2 regions of the Vallitalea guaymasensis genome follow, and region 1 is predicted to be linked to the other one. Evidence: a T-box and tRNA genes for the amino acid it is inferred to sense, from the RefSeq annotation. Region 1 holds a T-box; the other holds one or more tRNA genes.
What was found. The T-box of region 1 lies ahead of HYG85_RS00315 (methionine--tRNA ligase). A T-box ahead of a tRNA ligase gene usually reads a tRNA of that ligase, here a tRNA-Met.
Positions count from the first base shown of each region.

Region 1 (15,668 bases):
ATATAATAAGAAAATGTTGAAAGATATTATTATTGCATGGTATAGTGTTTATCATTATAATTACTAAGTAGTAATCAATATATAACAAGGAGATTAATTTGATGAATGAATTAAATAGAATGAAAGAATTGGTTCAGCTGTTAAATAGAGCAGGTGAAGAATATTATCAAAAAAATAATGAAATCATGAGTAATTATGAGTATGATAATCTGTATGATGAATTGATTGAGCTAGAAAAAGAGACAGGAATAACAATGAGTGATAGTCCTACTAATAAGGTTGGATATACTCTTTTAAGCTCCTTGCCAAAAGAAAAGCATAAAACCAGAATGTTATCCCTAGACAAGACAAAGGAAATATCAGCATTGAAAGAATGGATAGGCGATAAAAAAGGGATGCTATCATGGAAATTAGATGGTTTGACAATTGTCTTGACATATAACGAAGGTAAGTTGGTTAAAGCGGTCACAAGAGGAAATGGTGAGGTTGGAGAGGTTATTACTAATAACGCTAAAGTTTTTAAAAACATTCCTCTCCATATTTCATACAAAGATGAACTAATTATTAGAGGAGAAGCGGTAATCAAGTATTCAGATTTCAAAATCATTAATGAACGTATTGTTGATAAAGACAAATATAAGAATCCTAGAAATCTATGTAGTGGTACGGTAAGACAGCTTAATAATGAAATAACAGCTAAGAGAAATGTACATTTTTTTGCTTTTACTTTGGTTCAAGCAGATGATGTTGATTTTAGTGATTCAAAAATCAATCAGTTGGAATGGTTACAATCTCTTGGTTTCGATACAGTAGAGTATAGTATTGTTTATAAAGATAATATTGAGGATGAAATCAAAAATTTTGAAGATAAAATACAGCACAATGATTTTGGTTCAGATGGTTTGGTACTAACTTTTGATTCTATTTCTTATTCTAGGAGTCTAGGACAAACAGCAAAATTCCCTAGACATTCAATAGCATTCAAGTGGAGTGACGAAGTAAAAGATACTAAGCTATTATATATAGAATGGAGTGCTTCTAGAACTGGAGCTATTAATCCTATTGCTGTCTTTGAACCTATAGAGCTTGAGGGAACCACTGTGAAAAGGGCGAGCCTTCATAATCTAAGTATACTAGAGCAGCTTCAGTTAATTAAAGGTGATACCATTGAAGTATACAAAGCCAATATGATTATACCACAAGTTGCTAATAATCTGTCCAAAGAAAATACTGATGACCAAACCTCAAGAGAAGTTTTGATTCCTAGCAAATGTCCAGTCTGTGGTGGCGAAGTTGAAGTAAAACAAGTTAATGATGTCAAAGTTCTATATTGTATTAATGAGGAGTGTCAAGCCAAGAAAATAAAAGCATTTACACATTTTGTTGCTAGAGATGCTATGAATATTGAAGGTTTATCAGAATCTACAATACAAAAATTCATTGATAAAGGTTTTATTAAAACTTTTGCAGATATCTACAGGATTGAAAAATATAAAGATGAGATAATAGCGTTGGAAGGATTTGGAGAGAAGTCTTATATTAATCTCATCAAATCCATAGAAAAAAGTAAAGAGGTATTACTTCCTAATTTCATTTATGCACTAGGAATAATTAATGTAGGATTAAGTAATGCAAAGTTGATTTGTAAACATTATGATTATGATCTTGATAAAATATTATCAGCATCAGAAGAAGAGTTAACACTTATTGAAGGGTACGGAAGTATTATTGCCAAGTCTTTTGTCATGTATTTCAGTGATGAAAAGAATATGGAAGCAATTAATGATTTGCTTGATTATGTTATCATTCAAAAAATAGAAAGTACCAATAATAACATTTTGGAAGGAAAGACTTTTGTTATTACTGGAAGTTTAACTATATATGCAAATAGAAAAGAATTAAAGGAATTGATTGAGAGCTTAGGTGGAAAAGTAACAGGAAGTGTTACTGGCAATACAGATTATCTTATCAATAATAACGTGGAATCATCATCTTCAAAAAATAAGAAAGCAAAAGAGTTGGGTGTACCAATTATAGATGAAGAAACCTTTCAATCCCTATTATAAACTCAAAGAGTAATAAAGTATTGTGTTAAAGCATGCCTTATGGTAGAATGTTATAAATCCAAAAAGGGAGGAATTAATGTGAAGATTACAAAAGAACAAGTTGAACATGTTGCTAATCTTGCCCGTTTAAATCTTACGGAAGAAGAAAAAGAACAGATGACTACAGATATGGAAGTTATTATTGAATTTGCAAACAGGATTAATGAGATAAATATAGATAATATAAATCCTACAGCTCATATTATACCTATTAATAATGTATTTAGAGAAGATACAGTTAATCCTTCTTTTTCTAGAGATGAATTATTGAGTAATGCACCGAATAAAGAAAATGGATGTTTCAGTGTTCCAAGAATCGTTGAGTAAATTTAATAGCAGGGAGGCAAGACAATGGATTTAATTAAAATGACAGCCCATGAACTTAAAGATAAATTAGAATCAAAGGAAATAAGTAGTGTAGATATCACTAAATCCTATATAGATAGAATTGATAAAGTTGAAAGTAGTGTAAATGCTTATATTACATTAACTACGACACAGGCTTTAGCTAGGGCAGAAGAGATTGATGACAAAAGAGCTAAAGGTGAGACTTTAGGTTCACTGGCAGGAATTCCTATAGGAATTAAGGACAATATGTGTACCAAGGGTATAAAGACGACTTGTGCATCTAAGATGCTTGAGGATTTTGTACCTCCTTATAATGCGACTGTTATAGAGAAGTTAAATAATGAAGGTGCAGTATTATTAGGAAAACTTAACATGGATGAATTTGCTATGGGTTCATCTAATGAAAATTCATATTTTCATAAGACTATGAATCCTTGGGATCTAACTAGAGTTCCAGGAGGTAGTTCAGGTGGTTCTGCAGCAGCTGTTGCAGCTAATGAAGCCGTATTTACTTTAGGTTCTGATACAGGAGGCTCCATTAGACAACCAGCTCATTACTGTGGAGTGGTAGGAATGAAACCTACTTATGGAACAGTATCACGTTATGGTTTAGTCGCATTTGCTTCATCACTTGATCAAATAGGACCTTTGACAAAAGATGTTGAAGATATGGCTCTTGTACTGAACGCAATTACAGGATATGATAAATTAGATTCAAGTTCTTATAATAAAAAATACGAAGATTTCGGTGAAAATCTTAAAAAAGATATAAAAGGTAAAAAGGTTGCACTACCAAAAGAGTATTTTTCTGATGGAATCCAACCTGAAATAAAAGAAAAAGTTATTGATGTTGCTAAGAAATTAGAAGAATTAGGTGCAATTGTTGAAGAAGTAAGTATGAACATGACTGACTTGGCTTTGCCAGCATACTATTTAATATCTTCAGCTGAAGCATCTTCCAACTTAGCTAGATATGATGGCGTAAAATATGGATATAGAGCTAACAACTATGATAATCTAGTGGATTTGTACAAGCAGACTAGAGATGAAGGTTTTGGAAAAGAAGTTAAAAGACGAATTATGCTTGGAACATATGCATTAAGTTCAGGATACTATGATGCTTATTATAAAAAAGCTCAACAGGTAAGAACATTGATTAAAAATGAATTTGATAAGGTATTTGAAAAATACGATATAATATTAACACCAACAGGACCATCTACAGCATTCAAAATAGGTGAAAAAATAAATAATCCTATAGAAATGTATATGAATGATATATGTACAGTACCTATAAATATTGCTGGAGTACCAGCATTATCAATGAATTGTGGATTTGATAGCAACAACATGCCAATAGGTGTACAATTTATTTCAAAAGCATTTAATGAAAGTACAATATTACAAATGGCATATGCTTATGAACAAAATAGAGAATTACCTAATATAACACCACAGATTTAAATTATACGATAAGCTATAAACAATAGATTCTAAACAGAGGTGAAGAGATTGAGCTATTCAGATTATGAAGTAGTTATTGGATTGGAAGTACATTCCGAGCTAAAAACGAAAACAAAAATATTTTGCAGCTGTACAACAGAATTCGGAGGGGAACCTAATACTCATTGTTGCCCTATTTGTACAGGTATGCCAGGTACATTACCAAAACTAAATGAAAAAGTTGTAGAATATGCTATTAAAGCAGGATTAGCAATGGATTGTAATATAAATGAATTCAGTAAACAAGATAGAAAAAATTATTTTTATCCAGATCTTCCAAAAGCTTACCAAGTATCACAATATGATCTTCCGTTATGTTATGAAGGTGAGATAGAAATAGAAGTAAATGGAGAAATGAAAAAAATCCGAATTAATAGGATACATATAGAAGAAGATGCTGGTAAATTGATTCATGAATCCGGCGAAGGCTCTATAGTTGATTACAATAGATGTGGCGTTCCGCTAATTGAAATTGTTACTGAACCTGATTTCAGGTCTTCAGAAGATGTTAGAGTTTTCTTGGAGAAGCTTAGGACAATACTTCTATATGCAGATGTATCTGACTGTAAAATGAATGAAGGTTCCCTAAGATGTGATGTAAACTTATCCATCAGAAAAAAAGGTAATACCGAATTAGGTACACGTACTGAAATGAAAAACATGAACTCCTTCAATTATGCAGTTAAGGCTATTCAGTATGAAGCAAAAAGACAAATAAAAGTTATAGAAAATGGCGATAAAGTCATTCAAGAAACAAGAAGATGGGATGAATCAAAAGGTATAACAGTATCTATGAGAAGTAAGGAAGAAGCTCATGATTATCGTTACTTCCCAGAACCTGACCTTATGCCTATAATAACATCAAAAGAAAGAATTGAAGAAATTAGAAGTTCATTACCTGTAATGCCTGATAGCAGAGTTAGAAGGTATGTTGATGAATATAAGATAACAGAGTACGATGCCAGATTAATTGCTGCTTCTAGAAATATGGCTGATTACTTTGAAAAAGCAGTGATAGATGTTAAGAATAAAAAAGCAGTAGCAAATTGGATTATAACTGAAATCTATAGTAGATTAGATGAAGAACAAAAGGAACAGGCAAAGATACCTTTTGAACCTGCTGTTCTAACAGAACTTGTTAATCTAATTGAAGATGGTACAATTAGTAACAGTATAGGTAAAAAGGTTTTTGCTGAATGTTGGGAAACTGGAAAACGTCCTGGTGAAATTGTTGAAGAAAAAGGACTTAAACAAATTAGTGACGACGGTCAGTTACAAAGCTTAGTAAAAGAAGTTATAGATGCTAATCCAAAAGCAGTTAATGATTATTTGAGTGGAAAGCAAGCTGCAATAGGAGCGTTGGTCGGTCAAATGATGAAAGCAACTAAGGGTAAAGCTAATCCTAAGATGGTTAATGAATTATTAAGAGAGGCAATTGGTAAGTTGAATAATTAATAAAACTTAAAAAGGTGCTGTTTCATAATTACAAACAGTACCTTTTCTAGTGTTTTTAAGGTTAAGTACTTATAGAAGATTCTTCATTAATATCTTCTTTTTTCGAGATGTAATAAGGACAGTCAATATCGACGTTTTTATTATTACTTATGTTGTTAAGAGTTACAGAGACAGATAAATTGCATTTTCCTTCTTTTTGATAAATGCAGTCGTGTGTGCAATTAATATCCATATGATAAATGCACCTCCTGTTATGGTATTTTATCCATAATTACTGAAAATAAACCAAAATTTACAGTTAAATGTTTGTAAAAATTATAAAAGGTGATAAATATGTTAATATTTGGATGGGGATATAAAACAATTAAGAAATACGGGATTATCGGTAAAAGTAAATGTAATATTTGTAAATTAGTAACAAATTGGCAATTGGTCAAAGTAACTACTTGGTTTACATTATTTTTTATACCTATTATTCCTGTTAGTGTAAAAAGGATGATTATATGTACTAATTGTAATGGGGGACATATAGTTGATAAGCAAACTTTTGATAAATTATTTAATATCATAAAATCTAATAAAGGTAATATTAATTTACAAGAGATGCAATATTATAACAAAACAGAAACACAAAAAAATTATTTAAAAGAAATGGAAGAGTTTAGAAGAAGCAAAGATAATAAAGATAAGCAAAACGTTGATACAAAACTTACTGAAAAAGATATTATAGATGGAACTAGTACACCTAATACAAGGAACTCACTTAGAAAACAACTTGAAGAAATGGGATTAAAGAAGGGTATGACTGTAATCATACATTCTTCCATGAGTAATATTGGGTGGATAAGTGGAGGATCAGTTGCAGTGGTTCAAGCTTTAATGGATGTGATTACTGATGAAGGGACCATTATTATGCCAGCACATACTACTGATTATTCAGATCCTGCAGATTGGGAAAATCCACCAGTACCAAAAGATTGGGTTTCCATAATAAAAGAGAATATGCCTGCTTTTGATAAAAATATTACGCCAACTAATAAAATGGGGCGTATAGCAGAAACTTTTAGGACTTACCCAGGAGTATTACGTAGTGATCATCCACATGTTTCTTTTACTGCTTGGGGCAAGAATGCAGAAGACATTACTAAGAATCACTCATTGGATTATAGCCTAGGATGTGAATCACCACTAAAAAAAATATACGATCTGGACGGAATGGTTTTATTATTGGGTGTAGGGTATGAAAATAATACTTCTTTTCATCTAGCTGAATATTTGATTAGTAAGAAGAAAGAAGAAAATATGGGAGCACCTATACTGTTAGAGGGTAAAAGAAAATGGGTTGAGTATAAAGATATAGAACTTGATGTAGATGATTTTGATAAGATAGGATCAGAATATGAAGAAATCAAAGAAGTCATCAAACATAAGATAGGTCAAGCTGAGTCTCGATTGTTTAGTCAAAGACAAGCAGTAGATTTTGCTAAAGGATGGATGGAAAAAAATAGATAATAATTAAGGAGTTATGTAGAATGAAGTATATTAAGATCTCAATATTTCTTATGACACTTATTGTGGCCACAGGTTGTTCAAAAGAAGTAATTAAGATTGAAGAAGATGTTTACAAGAAATCACAACAGATTCTTCCTGATGATACGTATAAAATGTCTGATATAAATGAAGATATCTCTCTTGTATATGGTGAAAGTAAGACTATCTACATAAAAGAGGATAATGAATATATAGAAGTAGGCAAAACACTCTGTTCATATCCTAAAATTGCACCTAATGAATCGTCAATAGTCTTTGTTACAGGTGAACCAGACTATCCAGGTGAATTATATTTATATAATTTGAAAGATCATGAAAAGACAATGCTGTTAGGTAATGATGAAGGTAGTAATACACCAAAAGATGTAGAATGGTTAGACAATAAAAGATTATTGGTAATTAGAGGATTTGGACATGGAACAGTAAGGTTAGGCGGAGAAATATGTATTTATAACATTGAAACCAAAGAGGTTACCCCTCTATTGTTACCTGATGAATTATCCGAATATAGATCTGTCAATAAGAAGGATGATACATATGAAATTGAATATGCTACATGGGAAGATGAAACACTTAATAAAACAAATTCAAAAATCATGATATATAAAATCTCAGAAATCGAAAAATTAGCTGATAAGTAATAAGAAATAATTATAAAACTTAATAAAAATAATTAATATACATATAATAATGTTAATAGTATGGAATAAATTAACTAGAATTTTTTGCAGAGAGGTAGATATCATGAAAAAATTTATTATGTTACTATTAATACTTAGTACTATGATTATATGTATAGGATGCAACGGTAATAAAGTAGATAATGATACTTACAATAGAACTAGAGATGTATTTCTTGAAGAAATACATCCAAGACTATAAGATAGTTAAAGCAAATAAAAATATAGTTGGTTTTCTACCCATGAACTCTTAAGAGTGAGGTAAGAAAACCAACTATATTACTTTTTATATTAACGTAACTTTTTCATCGCTAGGATTTACGTACATGGAATAGTTAGTATGATAAATAACATAACCAGGTACGGAGCCAGCCGGTTTTTTGATATGCTTTCTCAATGTATAATCAACTGCCACTTTAGTTGAATTATTAGCTTTGCTATAATAAGCGGCTAGGGCAGCAGCTTCTTCATAAGCTGTATCACTTAATTCTCTGCCATTGGTTTTCACAATTACATGTGAACCAGGAACTTCTTTTGTATGAAACCACCAATCATTGGCAGTGGCGGTTTTCATGGTCAATTCATCATTTTGTAAGTTGTTTTTACCAACATAGATGTCAAAACCATCGGAAGATTTATAATGGAAAGGCTTTGATTTTTGTAGTGCCTTTTTATTCTTGTTTTTCCTGAACCTAAGATAACCATATTCCATTAATTCTGTACGTATCAATTGCAGATCTTCTTCTGCCTCAACAAAATTAAGAGAATTTTGTATAGATTCAAGATGGCTAATTTCACTTTTGGTATCTTTTATATGTTCAGTCAAAGCATGAAAAGTTCTTTTAAGTTTATTATATCTATTATAATATTTTGCAGCATTCTCAGAAGGTGACAAATTAGGTTTTAGGCTAATAGTGGTATCTTCGTTAGTGTAATAATTGAACGCTTTCAGCTCTTTATCTCCTTCTTTTATTGCATATATGTTAGCTGTAATTAATTCTCCTTTAATCTTATATTTATCTCTTGATTCCGTATCTTTTATCTGCTTTAACTGTAAATCTAATTTTTTATAACATCTCTCAAGATTTGTTGCTATTACTTTCTTGATATCACTGGATTTTTGGCTTATCCTTGAGGTATTAGAACTTTTGGCATAATAACTATCCAGTACATGAGAAATTGACTCATAATCTATAGATTCATAATCTCCCCCATAACTACTTAACTCAATTGACGAAAACTCTTTATATGTTCCTTCTTCATCAGTAATTATATTAGGAGTATAATCGCCTTTCTCTATTAAATTCATCAATGATTCAAAAGTGGTATATATATTAGTGAAATCACTATCAGTCAATTCACTGGTTGGTGTAGAACTATTAATACCAGCCCTATAACATATTTCCTCGGAAATCACAGGACTTATACCATTAAAAGTAAAGTAGAGAGCTTTGTGAATAATGGTATTCTTATCATTTAGTATAGCAATAAAATCCTCCGAAGTAATATTATCCAAAGGGTTTATTTTATTCTTAGCTGGAGGATAAGTATATATTCTATTAGGTAATACTTCTCTCACAGAACTAACATTAAGGGATACATGTTTTATACTATCTAAGATTCTATCATTTTCTTCACAGAAGATTATATTACTATGTCTACCCATTATTTCAATAATTAGCTTTTTGACGCATAGGTCTCCTAATTCGTTAAGGTGTTCTAGATGAATTTCTACTATTCTTTCAAAATTAGGTTGAATAACCTTAAGAATCTTACCTCCGATAATATGTTTTCTTAATAACATACAAAAATTAGGAGGATTCAATGGATTCTTTTTAGGTACTTCTGTCAGGTGAATACGTGGCATATTAGCTAAAGCTGATAATAATAATTTATATGAATTTTTATTATTTCTTATTGATATAATTAATTCGTCATTTTCAGGTTGATAAATCTTATCAATTCTACCACCAGTTATTAATTGATTAAGTTCATAAACAATATTAGAAATTACAATTCCGTCTAGTGCCATATATCAATCATTCCTTTCTAAGTATTCTTGCTAAGTAATTATAATCACAAGTATAACACTAAGTAAATTAAAAAGGAAGTAATAGCCTTAAATATATGGTATAAAAGGGTGTTTTTAAATAATTTATTGGGGGGGAGTATAAATATGCTCATTACTATTTATACATATAACAGAATATTATGACTAATAAATTACCTTAAATTATTTCATTCATTTTAATTATTAAAGCTTGCAAAGTGAATCATTTTATATTACAATAGTATACAAGTATAAATTTTATTGTGGTTGTAATTTACGGGGATTGATGGCTTTGATAATAATTTGTATGATTGTATACAATCTATAAATGTGTAAAATAAACAAGATACATTTGGTCATTTCTAATGGAACAAAAACCAATTACTTCTGGAAATCTGATTTACTTTATTAATATTTATGAATACGGAATTATAATAATACAAGGAGTTGATAGTTTGAGTAATAAAGAGATATATAGGAGAATATTGAAGTTCGCTAATTTAGCAGAAAACAATAACAAAATTGATTTTGAACTGTATGACAAATTCGGAGTAAAAAGAGGTTTAAGAAATAAGAATGGAACAGGTGTTTTAGCAGGTTTAACAGAAATTGGAGATGTAATTGGTTATAGATTAGATGATGGTGAAAAAATCCCTACACAAGGTTCTTTGCTTTATAGAGGTATTGATGTCAAAGATATAGTTGATGGATTTCAGTCAGAAGAAAGATTCGGTTTCGAAGAAGTATGTTATCTTTTACTATTCGGTTCACTTCCTACTAGTAGTGAACTTAAGGAGTTCAATGAAATATTAGGAGAGAGCAGAGAAATTCCAGAAGGTTTTACTGAAGATATGATATTAAAAGCTCCAAGCCCTAATATTATGAACAAATTAGCTAGAAGTGTTTTGGCGACTTATTCTTATGATGATAATCCAGATGATACAAGTATAGAGAATATGTTAAGACAATGTATAGAATTAATAGCCAGATTTCCAATTTTGGTTGCTTATGCATTCCAAGCGAAATCTCATTATTATGATAACAATAGTCTTTATATTCATAATACCACAAGAAATTTAAGTACTGCAGAAAACTTTTTACATATGCTACGTGTAGATAATAAATTCACTAAATCAGAAGCTGAATTACTTGATCTTTGTCTTGTACTACACGCTGAGCATGGTGGTGGTAATAACTCAGCCTTTACAGCAAGAGTAGTTTCATCTTCAGGTACAGATACTTATTCTGCTATAGCAGCTGCAATAGGATCATTAAAAGGACCTAAGCATGGTGGAGCCAACAACAAAGTTAGACAGATGATGGACGATATCAAGGCTCATATAAAAGATTGGGAAGATAAAAAGGAAATAGAAAATTATCTTACTAAAATATTAAAAAAAGAAGCAAACGATGGATCAGGACTCATCTATGGTATGGGTCATGCAATCTATACATTATCTGACCCGAGAGCTGTCATGCTTAAGAAAAAAGCTCATCAATTAGCTATTGAGAAGGATATGATGAAAGAATATAACCTATACCAATCTATAGAAAATCTAGCACCAGAAGTTTTTGCGAAAGTAAAAGGATCCTCAAAAGAGATATGTGCAAATGTAGATTTCTATTCAGGATTTGTTTATAATATGCTTCAAATTCCACCTGAATTATTTACTCCTATATTTGCTATTGCAAGAATTGGAGGATGGTGTGCACATAGAATAGAAGAATTCTATGGAGCTAACAGAATAATAAGACCTGCCTATAAGAATATTACGGAACCTAGAGATTATAAAAACATAAATAATAGGTATTAATATAATATAATGAAATAATTATTAGTCATGCTAATTATAAGAAAAGTGTTTTGCTGGTCAAAACACTTTTTCTACTTTGCAGGAGGATAAATTAATTCTAATAGATCCAAGATTTAATAATAAAAATAGTCCTTGACAAAACTCTTATCTTTTAATATACTTTTAGAAAATAAAGGCAATGAAGAGAAGAGTAATTAATTTAGAAGCTTACAGAGAGTTCCCTTGTGCTGAGATGGAACAGTGGATATTTAATGAACCAAGACTCTGAGCTGCATACGGATCTTATTAGTTGTAGGAAGTAATAAGTGATGCTATGACGTTTGTTCACGTTACAGAACTAAAGTATAATAAGTACTTGATGAGATTAGTATGGTGACATATTAATGAATTAGGGTGGTACCGCGAATAAATCGCCCCTACGAATATTTGTAGGAGGTGTTTTTTTATGAGCTTTTTTCCATGAAATCAACTTGGAATAATCCTAAATAATAAGTATGAATACAATAAAAATTATTAGAAGGAGTTTGCTTATGAAAGACAATAGAAGACAAAGACCAAGACCAGAATTTCCTAAAAAAGCTGTTGTTACAGCAGGAATGCCTTATGGTAATAAAGAATTACATTTTGGACATGTAGGAGGAGTATTTGTTCACGCTGATACTTATGCAAGATTCTTAAGAGATAGAATAGGTAAAGAAAATGTTATATTCGTATCAGGAACAGATTGTTATGGTTCTCCAATATTAGCTAGTTATAGACAACTTGTAGATGAAAATAAATTTGAAGGAACTATAGAAGATTATGTAAGACAAAACCATAATAAGCAAAGTGAAGTCTTAGAAAAGTATGAGATGAGTCTTAACTTATATGGTGCTTCTGGTTTGGACAAACCTGGAGAATTTCACAAAGAAGTTTCAGAAGATATATTCAATAAATTATATGAAAATGGTTATTTAACCAAGTTATCCACACCACAATTCTATGACCCTGAACATAAAGTATTATTGAATGGTAGACAGGTAGTTGGTAAATGCCCTATAGAAGGATGTAATTCTGACAAAGCATATGCAGATGAATGTTCAATGGGTCATATGTACATGCCTAATGAATTAATAGATCCTAAAAGCATTCTATCAGGTAAAACACCAGAACTTACAGATGTGACTAACTGGTATTTCAAATTAGATGAATATAATGATGTCTTGAAAGACAGAATCAAGGATCTAAAAGAGAATTCTAATTCTCGTAAATATCTATTGAATACTATTGAAGAATTCTTGAAGCCACCAATTATATATGTTAAGAGGAAACAGTTAGAAGATGATTTAGCTGATATACAAGATAAATTACCTAAGCATACAATAATTGATGAACCTAAAAAGCCTTCAATAACTTTTATATTCGATAATTTGGAAGATAGGGATACAGCTAGAGATGTATTTGACAAGCTTGGAATAAGATTCAGAACTGGAAAGACATTAGTTCCTTTTAGATTATCAGGAAATATTGATTGGGGAATTAAAGTGCCTGAAAAAGAAGATTTAGAAGATTTGACATTCTGGGTATGGCCGGAATCATTATGGGCACCAATTTCTTTTACTAAGACTTATTTAGATTCAATTGGTGAAGATCCAGAGAATTGGAAGGATTGGTGGCAATCAAAAGATTCAAAAGTATATCAATTCATTGGTGAAGATAATATTTATTTTTACGGTATTGCTGAAATGGGTATGTTCTTAGCATTACTTGGCATTAATAAGGATAGTTCATTAGATTGGGAAAACATTAATCTACCTCATCTGATACCTAATAATCATGTGCTATTCATGGATAAGAAAGCAAGTAGTAGTAGTGATATCAAACCACCTATGGCAGAGGAATTATTAGACTATTATACAGCAGAGCAATTAAGAATGCATTTCTTGAGCCTTGGTTTAGCTAAGAAGAGTGTAAGTTTCACACCTCAGGTATTTATGAAAGAAGAAGACAGGCAAGGACCGGATACTGTTCTAAAAGATGGTAACTTACTTACTAATGTATTCAATAGACTCATTAGATCTTGTTTCTATACATCTCAAAAGTATTTTGATTCCAAAATCCCTATGGGAGAAGTAGATGAAAAAATATTGGAGGAATCTAAAGAGGCAATACTGAATTATGAAAGACATATGTATAATCATGATTTCCATAGGATTGTCTACGTACTTGACAGCTATATAAGAAAAATGAACAAGTACTGGGTTAATAATATGAAGAAAGCTGAAGCTGACGAAGATAATGAACTTAGAGAAAAAGTTTTAATAACAGCTTTTCATGGTGTGCGTACTGCTATTACATTGATACACCCAATTGCTCCAGACAGTTGTAAAATGGTCAGAGAATATCTTAATGTTAATGAAAACATCTGGAATTGGGAGTATATATTTGATAACATATATTCCTTTATTGAAGATTATGATAACCATAAGATTAAATATCTAGAACCTAGAATAGACTTTTTTGAAAAACATGAAAGTCAATATAAATAATTAGTTCATTTCTATTGCAGAATAAAGATTGTACAACTAGATCTTTATTCTGCAATATTTTTATTTACAGCTAGTTTAAAAAAGGGTATTGACACAGCTAAGAAAAAGGAGTAATATTATTCCATAATAAGTTCTGCCAATGATGGCAGAAAAGTAAAGTTTTTTTATTTTAAGTCTAATGCCAACGATGGCAGAAGTAAAATTATTTTTTTGTCCTAAAACTGCCATCGTTGGCAAAAGAGACATATTAGTGTATAATCATAGACAGGAGGTGCGTATAACAATAGCTGCATGTAAGTGATTGACTTATCTAGAAGATATACTACAAATTATATTAAGGAGAAATTAAAAATGAAAAGAAAAATAATAAGTGTACTTTTAATAATGTGTTTAGTTGTTATATCAGCAGGATGCAAGGCTGAGAATAGTGATGAAGAAAAAGAGGTAACTTTAAACTATTATTCTCATGTTGATGAAAATGGAACACTTACCAATATTATAAATAGATTTCACGAAGAAAATCCTAATATTAAAGTTAATGTTGTTGAATTACCAGCTGATACTAATAAAAAGTTACAGATGATTAGTACAGCATTGCAGGCAGAGGATGATTCGTTGGATATGTTTGATGCGGATGTAACATGGCCTCCAATTTTTGCTTCAGCTGGCTGGGTAACAGATTTAACTGACCAATTGACACAAGATGAAAAAGATAAATATCTGCCTGGTGCAATAAATGCAAATATATATAAGGATAAATTATGGGGACTACCTTACAGAATTGATGCAGGTATGCTTTATTACAGAAAAGACTTATTGAAAAAATATAATAAGCCTGTTCCAGAAACTTGGGAAGAGTTAGTTGAAACAGCTACATATATAATGGAAAAAGAACCAGAAATGAAAGGTTTGGCAGGGTCATGGAAACAATATGAAGGTTTGACATGTAATTTAATGGAATATGTTTGGAGTTATGGTGGGGATGTTTTCGATGAAGACGGAAAAGTGATCTACAATTCCCCTGAAACTGTTAAAGCCACAAAGATGATGGTTGATATGATTAATACTTCAAAAATTACTCCAGAAGGAATTATCAACTTTGGTAGCGGTGATGCTAGAGCTCCATTTTTTGCTGGAAAATTAGTTTTTCTAAGAGACTGGCCAAGTGGATGGAACAAATCACAAGATGCAGATAAATCACAAGTAGTAGGAAAAGTTGGGATAGCACAATTACCAAAAGCAGATAAAGATGGTAACAGTTATTCTACTCTTGGTGGATGGCAAATCATGGTATCAAAATTTTCAAAGAACCAAGAAGAGGCAATAAAATTTGCTAAATTCATGGCTGGTGAAGAAGCTGAGAAAATGGAAGCTCTTGGACTAAGTCATTTACCATCTATCAAGTCATTATATGAAGATAAAGAGATTCTTGAAAAAATGCCTTTTGTTGAGAATATGTTACCAGTATTCATGAATGCTAATCCAAGACCAAAATCACCATATTATTCAGAAATCTCCAATGTACTTCAACTACAGACACAATTAGCTTTTGTAGGAGAAAAAACAGTTGAAGATGCAGTTAAAGATGCTGATAACGAGATTAAGAAGATAATCGGACAATAATATATTGAATT
Region 1 covers NZ_CP058561.1:61,098-76,765, reverse strand. The annotation lists gene ligA (NAD-dependent DNA ligase LigA) at 102-2,066, shown strand; gene gatC (Asp-tRNA(Asn)/Glu-tRNA(Gln) amidotransferase subunit GatC) at 2,145-2,432, shown strand; gene gatA (Asp-tRNA(Asn)/Glu-tRNA(Gln) amidotransferase subunit GatA) at 2,457-3,917, shown strand; gene gatB (Asp-tRNA(Asn)/Glu-tRNA(Gln) amidotransferase subunit GatB) at 3,966-5,411, shown strand; gene HYG85_RS00340 (AAC(3) family N-acetyltransferase) at 5,745-6,923, shown strand; gene HYG85_RS00335 (DUF4652 domain-containing protein) at 6,944-7,603, shown strand; gene HYG85_RS00330 (hypothetical protein) at 7,707-7,844, shown strand; gene HYG85_RS00325 (Rqc2 family fibronectin-binding protein) at 7,929-9,674, opposite strand; gene HYG85_RS00320 (citrate/2-methylcitrate synthase) at 10,148-11,506, shown strand; T-box leader at 11,676-11,927, shown strand; gene HYG85_RS00315 (methionine--tRNA ligase) at 12,037-14,034, shown strand; gene HYG85_RS00310 (ABC transporter substrate-binding protein) at 14,386-15,657, shown strand.

Region 2 (15,668 bases), 2.5 Mb from region 1:
ACATTGAGCCATGGACGGCGTAGCGCAGACCCTTTAAACAGAATCCATCTTACGGAAGCTGAATACTAATAAAATGTATTGTGAGACAGCCCCTATTTCCAGTGTGATTATTTGATTATACTTTCCATCTGGTCCAATAATCCTTCAAACACTTTTAGAGCCTTTTCAATAGGTTCAGCAGTAGTCATATCAACACCTGCTTTTTTAAGAGTATCAATAGGATATTCGGAACTACCGCTCTTAAGGAAGCTCTTGTATTTCGTTACTGCTTCTTCGCCTTCTTTTAATATTTTTTGAGAAAGTGCAATAGCAGCTGAATAACCAGTTGAATATTGGAATACATAATAATTATAGTAGAAATGAGGAATCCTAGCCCATTCCATATCAACTTCACTATCTATTATCATATCTTCGCCAAAATATTTTACATTAATATCATGATACATGGAACTAAGAGTATCTGCTGTTAAAGCTTCTCCTTGTTCAACTAATTCATGAGTTGTTTTTTCGAATTCTGCAAACATTGCTTGACGATATAGTGTTCCTTTGAACTGTTCCATGAAATAATTAATTAAATACAATCTTTGATTTTTATCTTCCGTAGTTTTTAGTAGATATTCCATCAACAAAGCTTCATTAACTGTTGAAGCAACTTCTGCTAAGAAGGTTGGATATTCTGCATATATAAAAGGTTGAGTTTTTGATGAATAATAAGTATGAAGAGAATGTCCCATTTCATGAGCAAGAGTAAACATATGATTTACATTATCTTGATGATTAAGCAAAACATATGGGTGAACACCATAAGTACCCCATGAATAAGCTCCACTGCGCTTACCTTCATTCTCATATACGTCTATCCATTTTTCATTGAAACCTTTTCTTAGAAGATTACAATACTCTTCTCCAAGTGGAGCAAGTGCTTCTAGAACCTTTTCTTTTGCTTCTTCAAAAGTAACTTTTACATCAATGTCTTTAACTATTGGTGTATAAACATCATACATATGAAGTTCATCCAGATTGAGCATTCTCTTACGAATAGATACATAACGATGCATTAATGGTAGATATTTATGAACTGTTTCAATTAATTGGTCATATACAGCAACTGGAATATTATTTTCAAATAGACTAGCTTCACAAGTTGAATTAAACTTCTTGGCTTGCATATAGAATATATCTTTTTTAATATTTGCATTATAAGTAGCTGCTAATGTATTTTTATATTTACTATAAGTACCATACAAAGCCTCAAAAGCATCTTTTCTAACACGTCTGTCTTTGCTTTCCATAAAAGTGACATAACGACCTTTTGTAAGTTCCACATCGTTGCCATCTTCACCTTTGATTGTAGGGAACTTGAGATCTGCATTATTGAACATTGCAAAGATATTTTCTGGTGTTCCAGCCAATTCTTGAGCTCTAGCCAATAATAACTCTTCTTCCATACTTAAGATATGTTCTTTTTTACGTAATAAATCATCAAAATAAGTTTTGTAGAGCTTTAATCCATCAGCTGATTCCATGTAATTTTTCAAAAGGTCATCTGACATAGAAGAAATCTCTGGTTCAATAAAAGAAATACTACTATTAACTTTTACCATTAACGAATTAGCTTTTTCTGCTGTATTTTGTGCTTCAGAGTTATTTGCATCCTCATGTAATTTCATATTGGAATATACATATAATCTTGAAAGTTTTTCTTCCAATTGGTCTCTCTTTTTAAGACAATCAAGTAAGGTATCTGCTGATTCTTTTAATTTACCTGAATAAGATGTGATTTCCTCTGTCATAGACATAATTTCCTTGTACATGTTTTCCCATTCTTCTTTGGATGAAATCATATCTTCTAATCTCCATTTGAATTCATCACTAATCTCATTTCTCTTAGGCAATTTTGCCATTTTACTCATATTATAACAACTCCTTTCAATGGTAGTATAATATATATACATTAAAGTTTCTATATTTTTTATTATTATTTTTTGTTAATAGATATTTAAAATTATAAAAAATAGTTAAAACTTGATTTAATTATATTTAATTAGCAATAATACTAATAAAAGGATAATCTACATCATTACAGCAATTGAAAATTTTAGCATATTATATGGTGGTTTTTTATATACTATAAAAGTTGAAAAAAAATACGATTATATAACAGATATATAAAGATTATATTAACCAGCTTAATAAAACTTTAATGATTTTCTCAAATTAGTTGTGGTATAATCATAGATGTATATTTTGAATATTTCATATTGTCTGTTAAAAGGAAGGATCATTATGATGAAAAATAAATTGAGCGTTCTCTATGTTTCAGCTGAGATTGCACCTTTTGGTACAACGGGTGGTTTAGGAGATGTTGGAGAATGTCTACCAGAAGTTTTAGCTGATAATGGACTCGAAATGATAAGAGTGATGCCAAAATATAAAGGGTTAGAAGAAAAGTATGAATTAAATGAAGTTGGCAGTTTTATTGTAGAAACCTCAGGTAAAGCAAATCAAGCTAAGATTTATAAATATGAAGAAAAAAAGCTTACTACTTATTTTATAGGAAGTCAGGAATATTTTGAAAGAGATAATTTGTATGGGTATGATGATGACGATATAAGATTCGGCTTTTTTTCGAAAGCAGTTCTAGAAATGTTGATGGTGCTTAATATCAAACCAGATGTAATTCATGTTAATGACTGGCATGGTGGCTTAATACCGTTTCTTCTAAAAAATGAGTATAGCCATATAAGCTTCTATAGTAGTATTAAGACTGTTTATACTATACACAATCTACAGTATCAAGGAGTGTTTGGAAGTGGTTCTCTGGAAAGAATCGGATTGTCTCATAAATATTATGATAGCAATAAATTAGAGTACTATGGTAATATTTCTTTTATGAAAGGTGGTATCATCTACTCTGATATAGTCACTACAGTTAGTGACAATTATGCTAAGGAAATACAAACTCCCCAATATGGCTATGGTTTAGATGGAATCCTAAGACAATATAAAAGCAAAATATATGGTATCATTAATGGTATAGATTATGATAAGTTCAATTGTGAGACAGATGAATATGTTTATAGAAATTATAATATAGATAATGTTTCAATGGTAAAGCATGAAAATAAACATTTTTTACAAAATAAAATTGGCCTACCAGTGAAAAAAGTACCTTTGATAGGTATGGTATCAAGACTTAGTGAACAGAAAGGCATAAATCTGTGCTTACAAGCAATAGAGGAATTAATCGATGAAGATTTACAATTTGTTATATTAGGTACAGGAGAAAAAAAATACGAACAAGCATTAATGGATTTATCAAATAAATATCCTGATAAACTAGGGGTAATAATAGATTTCAATCAAAAAATGGCAAGACGTATATATTCAGGGTGCGATTTTTTCTTGATGCCATCTCTATTTGAACCTTGTGGATTGTCACAGATATACAGTATGAGATTTGGTACTGTTCCTATAGTTAGGAAAACAGGTGGTCTAGCTGATACTGTTATACCTTTTGGATCAAACAAGGGTACAGGTTTCGTATTTGACAGATATGATGTAGATGAATTCATTGAAGCTATTAATGAAGGTTTAGAAACATATAGTGATGAAGATAAATGGAAATGTATTGTTGCTAATTGTATGAATCAAAGATTTTCCTGGGATAACTCAGCTAAAAAGTATATAGAAAAATATAATCAATTAATTAAAATAAAAGATTAGATTAACCTATTATAATTATAGTAATATGGTATTAACTACACTTTGTGAACATAAATATATAATGTACATTATGTTCAGGAGTTGATTGATTGAAATTAGATTTTAAAAATTCTATAAAGATAGCATCAGTATATATAGGAACTGTTTTAGGAGCAGGATTTGCTTCTGGGCAAGAATTAATGAAATTTTTTGCTTATTATGGTTATAAAGGTATGATAGGATTATTACTTACAGGGGTAATGTTTGCTGTAGTAGGCTGGGCTGTACTGGAAATCCTGTTTTTCAACAAAGCTACAAGTTATAAAGAGTTCATCTATCCCATTGCTGGAAAAACATTTGGGAAGATACTGGAGCTTTCAGTTATATTTTTTATGTTTGTATGTTTTTGCGCAATGTTTGCAGGCTCAGGAGCATTATTCCAGCAGAGATTTCATATACCATATCAAGTAGGGGTTCTTGCTATGGCAGTTTGTTGCTATATCACTTTTCTGTTTGATGTAAAAGGAGTTATAGCTGTTAACTCAATATTAGCCCCTATTTTGCTTATTGGTGTTTTGATTGTGGGATTATACATGTGGTTCTTCAGAAGCACCACAGTGATGAATAAGGTTGTAGAAGTATTTTTAGTTGTTAGAGATAATTGGTTAAGTTCAGCAATCATTTATGTATCCTATAATATAATAACCGCTGTTGTAGTGCTCACAACTCTACATAAATTAGTTAAGAGTAAATTCACAGCAAGATTAGGTTCATTGATGGCGGGAATAGCATTAGGAATGATTGGTATTATATTAGGTCTTGTTATACTAGTGCATTATTCTGATATACAAGGAATAGAAATTCCTATGCTGGCTATTGTAATGAGATATGCCAAGGTGTTACAATATATTTATATTGTAGTTTTGATTTCTGCCATGTTTACGACTGCTGTTGCTAATGGATATGGTATATTATCCAAGTTGAAATTGACAAATACCAAACATGGGAAGATAAAATTAGCTGTATTCATCTTATTAGCTGTTATATTTTCTCAGATAGGTTTTTCTAATATGGTAGGAAAAATATATCCTATTTTTGGATACATAGGTGTATTTGAAGTTATACTTATATTGGTTTACTTTGTAAAGATGAAATATGAACAACTTAAGGTTAAAATTAAAAATAGCATGTTTCCTTTTGGAAAAACTCTTACTAAAAATATTAAAAGCAGGTGAAATTTTTGAAGGAACAAAGGATAAAAATTTTTTTAATAATGCTGTTGGTTATAGTATCTATAACTGCATATGTTCTAGTTATTAGGCCTAAAGGTTTTGGGTTCGTTAGTGGGAAAGTCAAATTAGAGGTATTAAATAACCTTGAATATAATCCTACTGATAAAGTACATATAAGTAAGTTAGGAAAAAACATAGTAAGATCTTCAAAAGATGGTGTTACTATGATGGATACTAATGGGACAACCATATGGGATAAGACTTTCAATATGATGAATCCAAAAGTTATCAAAGAGAATAATTATTTAGCAGTAGCAGATATATCTGCTAGGGATCTGTATCTGTTTGATGAAAACGGTTTTGTTAGAGATTATAATGTTGGTTCTCCGATTCTAATGTTTGATATTAATGAGAATGGAATAGTTGCAATCATTGGACAGAAAAACAAAGGACATGTTATAGAGCTTTTTGATGCAGATGGAACTAAGTTAATACATAGAGAGACATTTACTGAAAATGATGGGTATCCTTTAGCTTTTGATATTTCTGAAGATGGTTCTAAAATGGTTACCAGTTATCTTTACGTTAAAGGGAATTCTCTAGTATCCAATTTAACATTCTTCAATTTTAGTGATAATGGCAGTGATTATGCTGAAAGAGTAACAGGAGGCTTTAGCATTGATGAAACTGTGGTTCCTGAAATCAGATTTTTGGATAATGAGCATGTTGCTGCTGTAGGAGATAACGGGATTCTCTTTTATAAGGTAAATGTAATACCTGAAGAAATACAAAAAATAGAAGTACCTAATGAAATAAACAAGGTCAACTATACAGAGGATAAACTACTTGTTCTCTATGGAAGACCTATTAAAAACGAAGATAATTATAAGGATAACAGTCTAGTTACATACAATAAAGAAGGAAAATCATTAAACGTAACAGAATTTGATAATGAAATAACTAGATTAATAGGAAATGAAAACAAGTATTATGTTGAAAGCGAATTATTTATTAGAGAATATTATAATGGTAAAATAAATTGGGAGTCTACTGTAAAAGGTGATGTCAAAGATATTATGCCCCTTGGTAATAATACTTTCTTGATTGTTTTACAAAATGAGTATGAGGTAGTAAAATTAACAAAATAAGGAGGATATAAGATGACTTGGTTAGATATAGTGGTAGTAGGAATTATTGCAATCTGTGCAATTATAGCCTATCAGAGAGGACTAATTAAGACTCTTTTCAGTTTTGTTTCATTGATTATATCAGTTGTGCTTACTATGTATATATATCCACATGTAAGTGAGTTCTTGATTAAGAATACAGGGGTATATGGCTCTATAAAGAATTCCATAATTGGCTTATTGAATTTAAATAGTGCTACTGAAAACGTTAATTCAACAGGAGAACAAATCAATTTTATTAATCAGTTAAATTTGCCTGAACAATTTAAACATATATTGGTGACTAATAATAATAGTGAGGTATATAATCTACTTAATGTAAATAGTATAGGTGATTACATAGGTGGTTTGATTGCTACTTTAATAATAAATATTATTTCATTTCTAGGAGTATTTATTGTAGTTACTATTCTTGTTAAGATAATAATTAATCTACTTGATTTAGTTAGTAAATTACCAGTTCTTAATCAAATAAATAAAATAGGAGGATTAGTTCTAGGTGCTATCAAAGGAGTTATAATAGTATGGATTTTATTCTTGGTTATTTCTCTAATGAGTACTAATCCAAATCTGAACAATGTTTTTGATACATTAAAAGTGTCTGAAGTTGCTAGATATTTATATGATAATAATTTATTGATGAATTTTGTTACTAATATTAAAAAGAGTATTGTATAGATATCCAATTTCAATTAATAGCTGTAAATAAATTAAAAGTAATTCAATTATAGAATGTTTTTTATGGTAGGGTAAAAAGTCTAGATCCTAAAGTAGGATTTAGGCTTTATTTAGTTTTTACTTTAAGTACTTCATAAATAAATTTTAAATAAAAATAAATTTTTTTTCTATAGAAACAGCATAATTTGAATTAATATAGGAAAAAATATATTTTAGTTTTATACATTTATCAGATGGTGTAAAGCCAGTATATAACAGGGTTTACACCATATATAATTTATAAATATTAATTACTGATTAAAAAATATTTGAAAAACGCTTGACTTTGATTATGTGGGGTGATATAATTCTCTTCGCTGACAAATAAGGCAGCAAACACAGGAACAACACAGAACCTTGAAAACTGAACAGTGAAACAACCAAAAACTTAGTAATAAGTTTTACCCAAGAAAATTCCTTAGTAAATTAATGGATAAAGACGATAGTCTATAAAATATAAGCCAGAGCAATCTGGTCAAGATGAAACTTTAACATGAGAGTTTGATCCTGGCTCAGGATGAACGCTGGCGGCGTGCTTAACACATGCAAGTCGAGCGAGAAGCTATCTATTGAACCTTCGGGTGATTTAGATAGTGGAAAGCGGCGGACGGGTGAGTAACGCGTGGGTAACCTGCCCTATGCAGGGGGATAACACATTGAAAAGTGTGCTAATACCGCATAAGACCACAGAGTCGCATGACTCGGTGGTAAAAACTCCGGTAGCATAGGATGGACCCGCGTCTGATTAGCTAGTAGGTAAGGTAACGGCTTACCTAGGCGACGATCAGTAGCCGACCTGAGAGGGTGATCGGCCACATTGGGACTGAGACACGGCCCAAACTCCTACGGGAGGCAGCAGTGGGGAATATTGCACAATGGGGGAAACCCTGATGCAGCGACGCCGCGTGAAGGAAGAAGGTTTTCGGATCGTAAACTTCTATCAGCAGGGAAGATAGTGACAGTACCTGACTAAGAAGCCCCGGCTAACTACGTGCCAGCAGCCGCGGTAATACGTAGGGGGCAAGCGTTATCCGGATTTACTGGGTGTAAAGGGTGCGTAGGCGGCGAAGTAAGTCAGATGTGAAAGCCCGAGGCTCAACCTCGGGACTGCATTTGAAACTGCTTTGCTAGAGTGCAGGAGAGGAAAGCGGAATTCCTAGTGTAGCGGTGAAATGCGTAGATATTAGGAGGAACACCAGTGGCGAAGGCGGCTTTCTGGACTGTAACTGACGCTGAGGCACGAAAGCGTGGGGAGCGAACAGGATTAGATACCCTGGTAGTCCACGCCGTAAACGATGAATGCTAGGTGTCGGGGGTCGAACCTCGGTGCCGCAGCAAACGCATTAAGCATTCCACCTGGGGAGTACGATCGCAAGATTGAAACTCAAAGGAATTGACGGGGGCCCGCACAAGCGGTGGAGCATGTGGTTTAATTCGAAGCAACGCGAAGAACCTTACCAAATCTTGACATCCTTCTGACCGTTCCTTAATCGGAACTTTCCTTCGGGACAGAAGAGACAGGTGGTGCATGGTTGTCGTCAGCTCGTGTCGTGAGATGTTGGGTTAAGTCCCGCAACGAGCGCAACCCTTATCTTTAGTAGCCAGCAAGTTAAGTTGGGGACTCTAGAGAGACTGCCGGGGACAACTCGGAGGAAGGTGGGGATGACGTCAAATCATCATGCCCCTTATGATTTGGGCTACACACGTGCTACAATGGCGGTGACAAAGGGAAGCAAAATGGTGACATGGAGCAAATCCCAAAAAAGCCGTCCCAGTTCGGATTGTAGTCTGCAACTCGACTACATGAAGTTGGAATCGCTAGTAATCGCGAATCAGAATGTCGCGGTGAATACGTTCCCGGGCCTTGTACACACCGCCCGTCACACCATGGGAGTTGGAAGCGCCCGAAGCCAGTGACTCAACTGCAAAGAGAGAGCTGTCGAAGGTGAAGCCGATGACTAGGGTGAAGTCGTAACAAGGTAGCCGTATCGGAAGGTGCGGCTGGATCACCTCCTTTCTAAGGAAAATAAGAGAAGCCGAGGCTAATCTTATAAAAGCACTAAGGACTTATGGAATAAAACTAATTAATTAAGTGGAGATTAATTTTTTAACTAAGTTCATCTAAAATTTGATATTCTCTAAGAATCACAGAGAAAATCAAATCAAGATTTACTAAAGTTAAAATATTAATTGATTGTTTCACTGTTGAGTATTCAAGGAACAACAAAAGAATACAGAAAATTTCTGGTGGCGATGCGTTTTTGGGAAACACCCGTTCTCATACCGAACACGATGGTTAAGCCATTAACGGCCGATGGTACTTGGTTGGAGACGACCTGGGAGAGTAGGTGGCTGCCAGATTACCAGTTTTACTTTAACTTCATATGACACTATCAAAATTCTTTAAGATGATTAAAGAATTTAGTTATCAGTTATAGGAAATGTAAGTAAAAAAAAATAAAAAAGTGCTTGACACAACGCTGGTGACTATGATAATATATCCTAGCGCTTAACACAAGCCAAACAAAGAAACAAAAAAAGATTTATAATGAAAGAGATCGTTTTACATACGTAAAGCCGACTCTTAAATGAACATTGAAAACTACACATTGTAAGTTATTAATCTGATCTGTTATTGATGATAAGTCATTGATAAGAAGAGAAGAAGAAATAACTAGACATCAAATAATCAATATCCTTGAAATAAATAGTAACCATATGTCGCATATGGAAAACTGTGAAAACAAGAAAAACCAAAGCAACAACAAGCTACGAGAATCAAAAGATTCTATAAAATAACTTGTAAATCTTAGCTCTTAGATGACTAAACATAGGTCAAGCTAATAAGAGCATAGGGTGGATGCCTTGGCACTAGGAGCCGATGAAGGACGTGATAAGCTGCGAAAAGCTTCGGGGAGGCGCAAATAGCCATCGAGCCGGAGATATCCGAATGGGGAAACCTGGCTAGGAAATACCTAGTTACTGCATAGTGAATACATAGCTATGCAGGGGGAACTCGGGGAACTGAAACATCTAAGTACCCGAAGGAGTAGAAAGAAACATCGATTCTCTGAGTAGCGGCGAGCGAAAGGGGAAGAGCCCAAACCTAATAACCTAGTTATTAGGGGTTGTGGACTGCATAAGGTATCTTGAGAATTAACCGAATGGTTTTGGGAAAGCCAACCAAAGACGGTGAAAGTCCGGTAGGTGAAAATTCAAAAGAGCTGGCAGGATCCAGAGTAGCACGGGACACGAGAAACCCTGTGTGAAGCTGGGGGGACCACCCCCCAAGGCTAAATACTACCTAGTGACCGATAGCGAATAGTACTGTGAAGGAACGGTGAAAAGAACCCCGGGAGGGGAGTGAAAGAGAACCTGAAACCCTATGTTTACAAGCAGTCGAAGATCTATATATGATCGACGGCGTACTTTTTGTAGAACGGTCCGGCGAGTTACGTATACTGGCAAGGTTAAGGACTAAAGGTCTGGAGCCGAAGGGAAGCCAAGTCTTAACAGGGCGTTAAGTCAGTGTATGTAGACCCGAAACCGGGTGACCTACCCATGGCCAGGATGAAGTTACCGTAAAAGGTAATGGAGGTCCGAACCCACACGTGTTGAAAAACGTGGGGATGAGCTGTGGGTAGCGGAGAAATTCCAATCGAACCCGGAGATAGCTGGTTCTCCTCGAAATAGCTTTAGGGCTAGCCTTGATGGAGTCTAATGGAGGTAGAGCACTGAATTGTCTAGGGGGCTGCGAAGCTTACCAAAACATATCAAACTCCGAATGCCATATAGATGCTCATCAGGAGTCAGACTGCGCGAGATAAGTTGGGTAGTCAAAAGGGAAAGAGCCCAGACCACCAGCTAAGGTCCCAAAGTACATGTTAAGTGGGAAAGGATGTGAGATTTCGAAGACAACTAGGATGTTGGCTTAGAAGCAGCCATACATTCAAAGAGTGCGTAATAGCTCACTAGTCGAGAGATCTTGCGCCGAAAATGTCCGGGGCTAAAACATGACACCGAAGCTGTGGATTGATAGTAATATCAGTGGTAGAGGAGCATTCTTAAAAGGGAAGAAGCTGTACCGTAAGGAGCAGTGGACTATTAAGAAGAGAGAATGCCGGAATGAGTAGCGAGAGAGAAGTGAGAATCTTCTCGGCCGAATATCTAAGGTTTCCAGAGTAAAGCTGATCTTCTCTGGGTAAGTCGGGACCTAAGGCGAGGGCGAAAGCCGTAGTCGATGGACAACAGGTTGAAATTCCTGTACCGCATGCAAACAGAACTGTGGGGACACAGGAGGATAAGAGAATCGGGGAATGGAAAAACCCGTTTAAGTACAAAGGATAGGATGGAAGGAAAATCCGCCGTCCGTTTCTGAAGTACGAACAGGACCGAAATAAAAGTAGGGAAGTCTCTGAATCCATACTGTCAAGAAAAGCCGCTATTGTTTTGTATGTGCCCGTACCGTAAACCGACACAGGTAGATGAGGAGAGAATCCTAAGGCCGACGGGAGAAGCGTTGTTAAGGAACTCGGCAAAATGACTCCGTAACTTAGGGATAAGGAGTGCCTCTTTATAGAGGCCGCAGAGAATAGGCCCAAGCGACTGTTTAGCAAAAACACAGGTCTCTGCAAAACCGAAAGGTGAAGTATAGGGGCTGACGCCTGCCCGGTGCTGGAAGGTTAAGAGGAGGGGTTAGCGCAAGCGAAGCTCTGAATTTAAGCCCCAGTAAACGGCGGCCGTAACTATAACGGTCCTAAGGTAGCGAAATTCCTTGTCGGGTAAGTTCCGACCCGCACGAAAGGCGTAACGATTTGGGCACTGTCTCGACAACGCGCCCGGTGAAATTGTAGTACCAGTGAAGATGCTGGTTACCCGCGACAGGACGGAAAGACCCCGTGGAGCTTTACTCCAGCTTGATACTGGGATTCGGTATTACATGTACAGGATAGGAGGGAGACTTTGAAGCAAGGACGCCAGTCTTTGTGGAGTCGATGTTGGGATACCTCCCTTGTAGTACTGGATTTCTAACCTGGCACCATAAACTGGTGTAGGGACAATGTCAGGTGGGGAGTTTGACTGGGGCGGTCGCCTCCGAAAAGGTATCGGAGGCGCTCAAAGGTCATCTCAGAATGGTTGGAAACCATTCGAAGAGTGCAAAGGCAGAAGATGGCTTGACTGTGACACCGACGGGTGGAGCAGGTACGAAAGTAGGACTTAGTGATCCGGTGGTATGAAAGTGGGATTGCCATCGCTCAACGGATAAAAGCTACCCCGGGGATAACAGGCTTATCACTCCCAAGAGTTCACATCGACGGAGTGGTTTGGCACCTCGATGTCGGCTCATCGCATCCTGGGGCTGAAGTAGGTCCCAAGGGTTGGGCTGTTCGCCCATTAAAGCGGTACGCGAGCTGGGTTCAGAACGTCGTGAGACAGTTCGGTCCCTATCCGTCGTGGGCGCAGGATATTTGAGAGGAGCTGTCCTTAGTACGAGAGGACCGGGATGGACGAACCGCTGGTGTATCTGTTGTATTACCAAGTGCATAGCAGAGTAGCCAAGTTTGGAAGGGATAAACGCTGAAGGCATCTAAGCGTGAAGCCCCCCTCAAGATAAGATATCCCATACCGAAAGGTAGTAAGACCCCTTGAAGACTACAAGGTTGATAGGTCGGAGGTGTAAGCATGGTAACATGTTCAGCTGACCGATACTAATAGGTCGAGGGCTTGACCTAAGTACATCAAAGAGATTTGAATGTATGATAGTTAAGCTAAGAGTTAAGATATATAAGTTATGTAGCTTTGCAGAGGTTGATATGATGATTTGTTGTTAAACAATGTGTTGTTTTGAATGTTTATATAATAATTAAAAGTTAGGAATATCCTAACTATTTTTTACCAATAATTATAATAACATCTGGCGGAGTAGCTCAGATGGCTAGAGCATACGGTTCATACCCGTAGTGTCAACGGTTCGACTCCGTTCTCCGCTATTCAAGCTAATTTATTAATTAGTTTGCAAAAAAAGAAAAAAACTAAAAAAAATTGTTGACACATTGCAATGTATATGATAAAATATACTTCGTTGTCTCAACAACACAGAACCTTGAAAACTGAACAGTGAAACAACCAAAAACTTAGTAATAAGTTTTACCCAAGAAAATTCCTTAGTAAATTAATGGATAAGACGATAGTCTATAAAATATAAAGCCAGAGCAATCTGGTCAAGATGAAACTTTAACATGAGAGTTTGATCCTGGCTCAGGATGAACGCTGGCGGCGTGCTTAACACATGCAAGTCGAGCGAGAAGCTATCTATTGAACCTTCGGGTGATTTAGATAGTGGAAAGCGGCGGACGGGTGAGTAACGCGTGGGTAACCTGCCCTATGCAGGGGGATAACACATTGAAAAGTGTGCTAATACCGCATAAGACCACAGAGTCGCATGACTCAGTGGTAAAAACTCCGGTAGCATAGGATGGACCCGCGTCTGATTAGCTAGTAGGTAAGGTAACGGCTTACCTAGGCGACGATCAGTAGCCGACCTGAGAGGGTGATCGGCCACATTGGGACTGAGACACGGCCCAAACTCCTACGGGAGGCAGCAGTGGGGAATATTGCACAATGGGGGAAACCCTGATGCAGCGACGCCGCGTGAAGGAAGAAGGTTTTCGGATCGTAAACTTCTATCAGCAGGGAAGATAGTGACAGTACCTGACTAAGAAGCCCCGGCTAACTACGTGCCAGCAGCCGCGGTAATACGTAGGGGGCAAGCGTTATCCGGATTTACTGGGTGTAAAGGGTGCGTAGGCGGCGAAGTAAGTCAGATGTGAAAGCCCGAGGCTCAACCTCGGGACTGCATTTGAAACTGCTTTGCTAGAGTGCAGGAGAGGAAAGCGGAATTCCTAGTGTAGCGGTGAAATGCGTAGATATTAGGAGGAACACCAGTGGCGAAGGCGGCTTTCTGGACTGTAACTGACGCTGAGGCACGAAAGCGTGGGGAGCGAACAGGATTAGATACCCTGGTAGTCCACGCCGTAAACGATGAATGCTAGGTGTCGGGGGTCGAACCTCGGTGCCGCAGCAAACGCATTAAGCATTCCACCTGGGGAGTACGATCGCAAGATTGAAACTCAAAGGAATTGACGGGGGCCCGCACAAGCGGTGGAGCATGTGGTTTAATTCGAAGCAACGCGAAGAACCTTACCAAATCTTGACATCCTTCTGACCGTTCCTTAATCGGAACTTTCCTTCGGGACAGAAGAGACAGGTGGTGCATGGTTGTCGTCAGCTCGTGTCGTGAGATGTTGGGTTAAGTCCCGCAACGAGCGCAACCCTTATCTTTAGTAGCCAGCAAGTTAAGTTGGGGACTCTAGAGAGACTGCCGGGGACAACTCGGAGGAAGGTGGGGATGACGTCAAATCATCATGCCCCTTATGATTTGGGCTACACACGTGCTACAATGGCGGTGACAAAGGGAAGCAAAATGGTGACATGGAGCAAATCCCAAAAAAGCCGTCCCAGTTCGGATTGTAGTCTGCAACTCGACTACATGAAGTTGGAATCGCTAGTAATCGCGAATCAGAATGTCGCGGTGAATACGTTCCCGGGCCTTGTACACACCGCCCGTCACACCATGGGAGTTGGAAGCGCCCGAAGCCAGTGACTCAACTGCAAAGAGAGAGCTGTCGAAGGTGAAGCCGATGACTAGGGTGAAGTCGTAACAAGGTAGCCGTATCGGAAGGTGCGGCTGGATCACCTCCTTTCTAAGGAAAATAAGAGAAGCCGAGGCTAATCTTATAAAAGCACTAAGGACTTAGGTAAAAGACTAAGGTAATTAGTTGTTTCACTGTTGAGTATTCAAGGAACACAAAAGAATACAGAAAATTTCTGGTGGCGATGCGTTTTTGGGAAACACCCGTTCTCATACCGAACACGATGGTTAAGCCATTAACGGCCGATGGTACTTGGTTGGAGACGACCTGGGAGAGTAGGTGGCTGCCAGATTACAAATACTTACACGCCTAGCGTGTTATGGGCTCATAGCTCAGCTGGTTAGAGCGCACGCCTGATAAGCGTGAGGTCGGTGGTTCGAGTCCACTTGAGCCCACCAAAATAAAATTAAATAATATAACATAAATGACCCTGGGGGTATAGCTCAGTTGGGAGAGCACCTGCCTTGCAAGCAGGGGGTCAGGAGTTCGAATCTCCTTATCTCCACTGTCTCTTGAAAAAGAGACTTGACAAACAAAGCAAGCTGTGATAACATAGCTAAGCTGTTTGAAAAAGATTAAGTTTTGCATCTGCAAAGCCGACTCTTAAATGAACATTGAAAACTACACATTGTAAGTTATTAATCCAATCGGACTATTGATGATAAGTCATTGATAAGAAGAGAAGAAGAAATAACTAGACATCAAATAATCAATATCCTTGAAATAAATAGTAACCATATGTCGCATATGGAAAACTGTGAAAACAAGAAAAACCAAAGCAACAACAAGCTACGAGAATCAAAAGATTCTATAAAATAACTTGTAAATCTTAGCTCTTAGATGACTAAACATAGGTCAAGCTAATAAGAGCATAGGGTGGATGCCTTGGCACTAGGAGCCGATGAAGGACGTGATAAGCTGCGAAAAGCTTCGGGGAGGCGCAAATAGCCATCGAGCCGGAGATATCCGAATGGGGAAACCTGGCTAGGAAATACCTAGTTACTGCATAGTGAATACATAGCTATGCAGGGGGAACTCGGGGAACTGAAACATCTAAGTACCCGAAGGAGTAGAAAGAAACATCGATTCTCTGAGTAGCGGCGAGCGAAAGGGGA
Region 2 covers NZ_CP058561.1:2,582,074-2,597,741, forward strand. The annotation lists gene pepF (oligoendopeptidase F) at 108-1,913, opposite strand; gene HYG85_RS11385 (glycogen synthase) at 2,287-3,726, shown strand; gene HYG85_RS11390 (YkvI family membrane protein) at 3,816-4,940, shown strand; gene HYG85_RS11395 (DUF5711 family protein) at 4,946-6,085, shown strand; gene HYG85_RS11400 (CvpA family protein) at 6,098-6,802, shown strand; rRNA gene HYG85_RS11405 (16S ribosomal RNA) at 7,331-8,858, shown strand; rRNA gene rrf (5S ribosomal RNA) at 9,085-9,202, shown strand; gene HYG85_RS11415 (hypothetical protein) at 9,491-9,640, shown strand; rRNA gene HYG85_RS11420 (23S ribosomal RNA) at 9,675-12,573, shown strand; tRNA gene HYG85_RS11425 (tRNA-Met) at 12,758-12,831, shown strand; rRNA gene HYG85_RS11430 (16S ribosomal RNA) at 13,077-14,604, shown strand; rRNA gene rrf (5S ribosomal RNA) at 14,728-14,845, shown strand; tRNA gene HYG85_RS11440 (tRNA-Ile) at 14,875-14,951, shown strand; tRNA gene HYG85_RS11445 (tRNA-Ala) at 14,986-15,058, shown strand; gene HYG85_RS11450 (hypothetical protein) at 15,223-15,372, shown strand; rRNA gene HYG85_RS11455 (23S ribosomal RNA) at 15,407-15,668, shown strand, end outside.
Region 2: it has a tRNA-Met gene. The T-box ahead of HYG85_RS00315 (methionine--tRNA ligase) is inferred to sense a tRNA for this amino acid. The anticodon was not compared.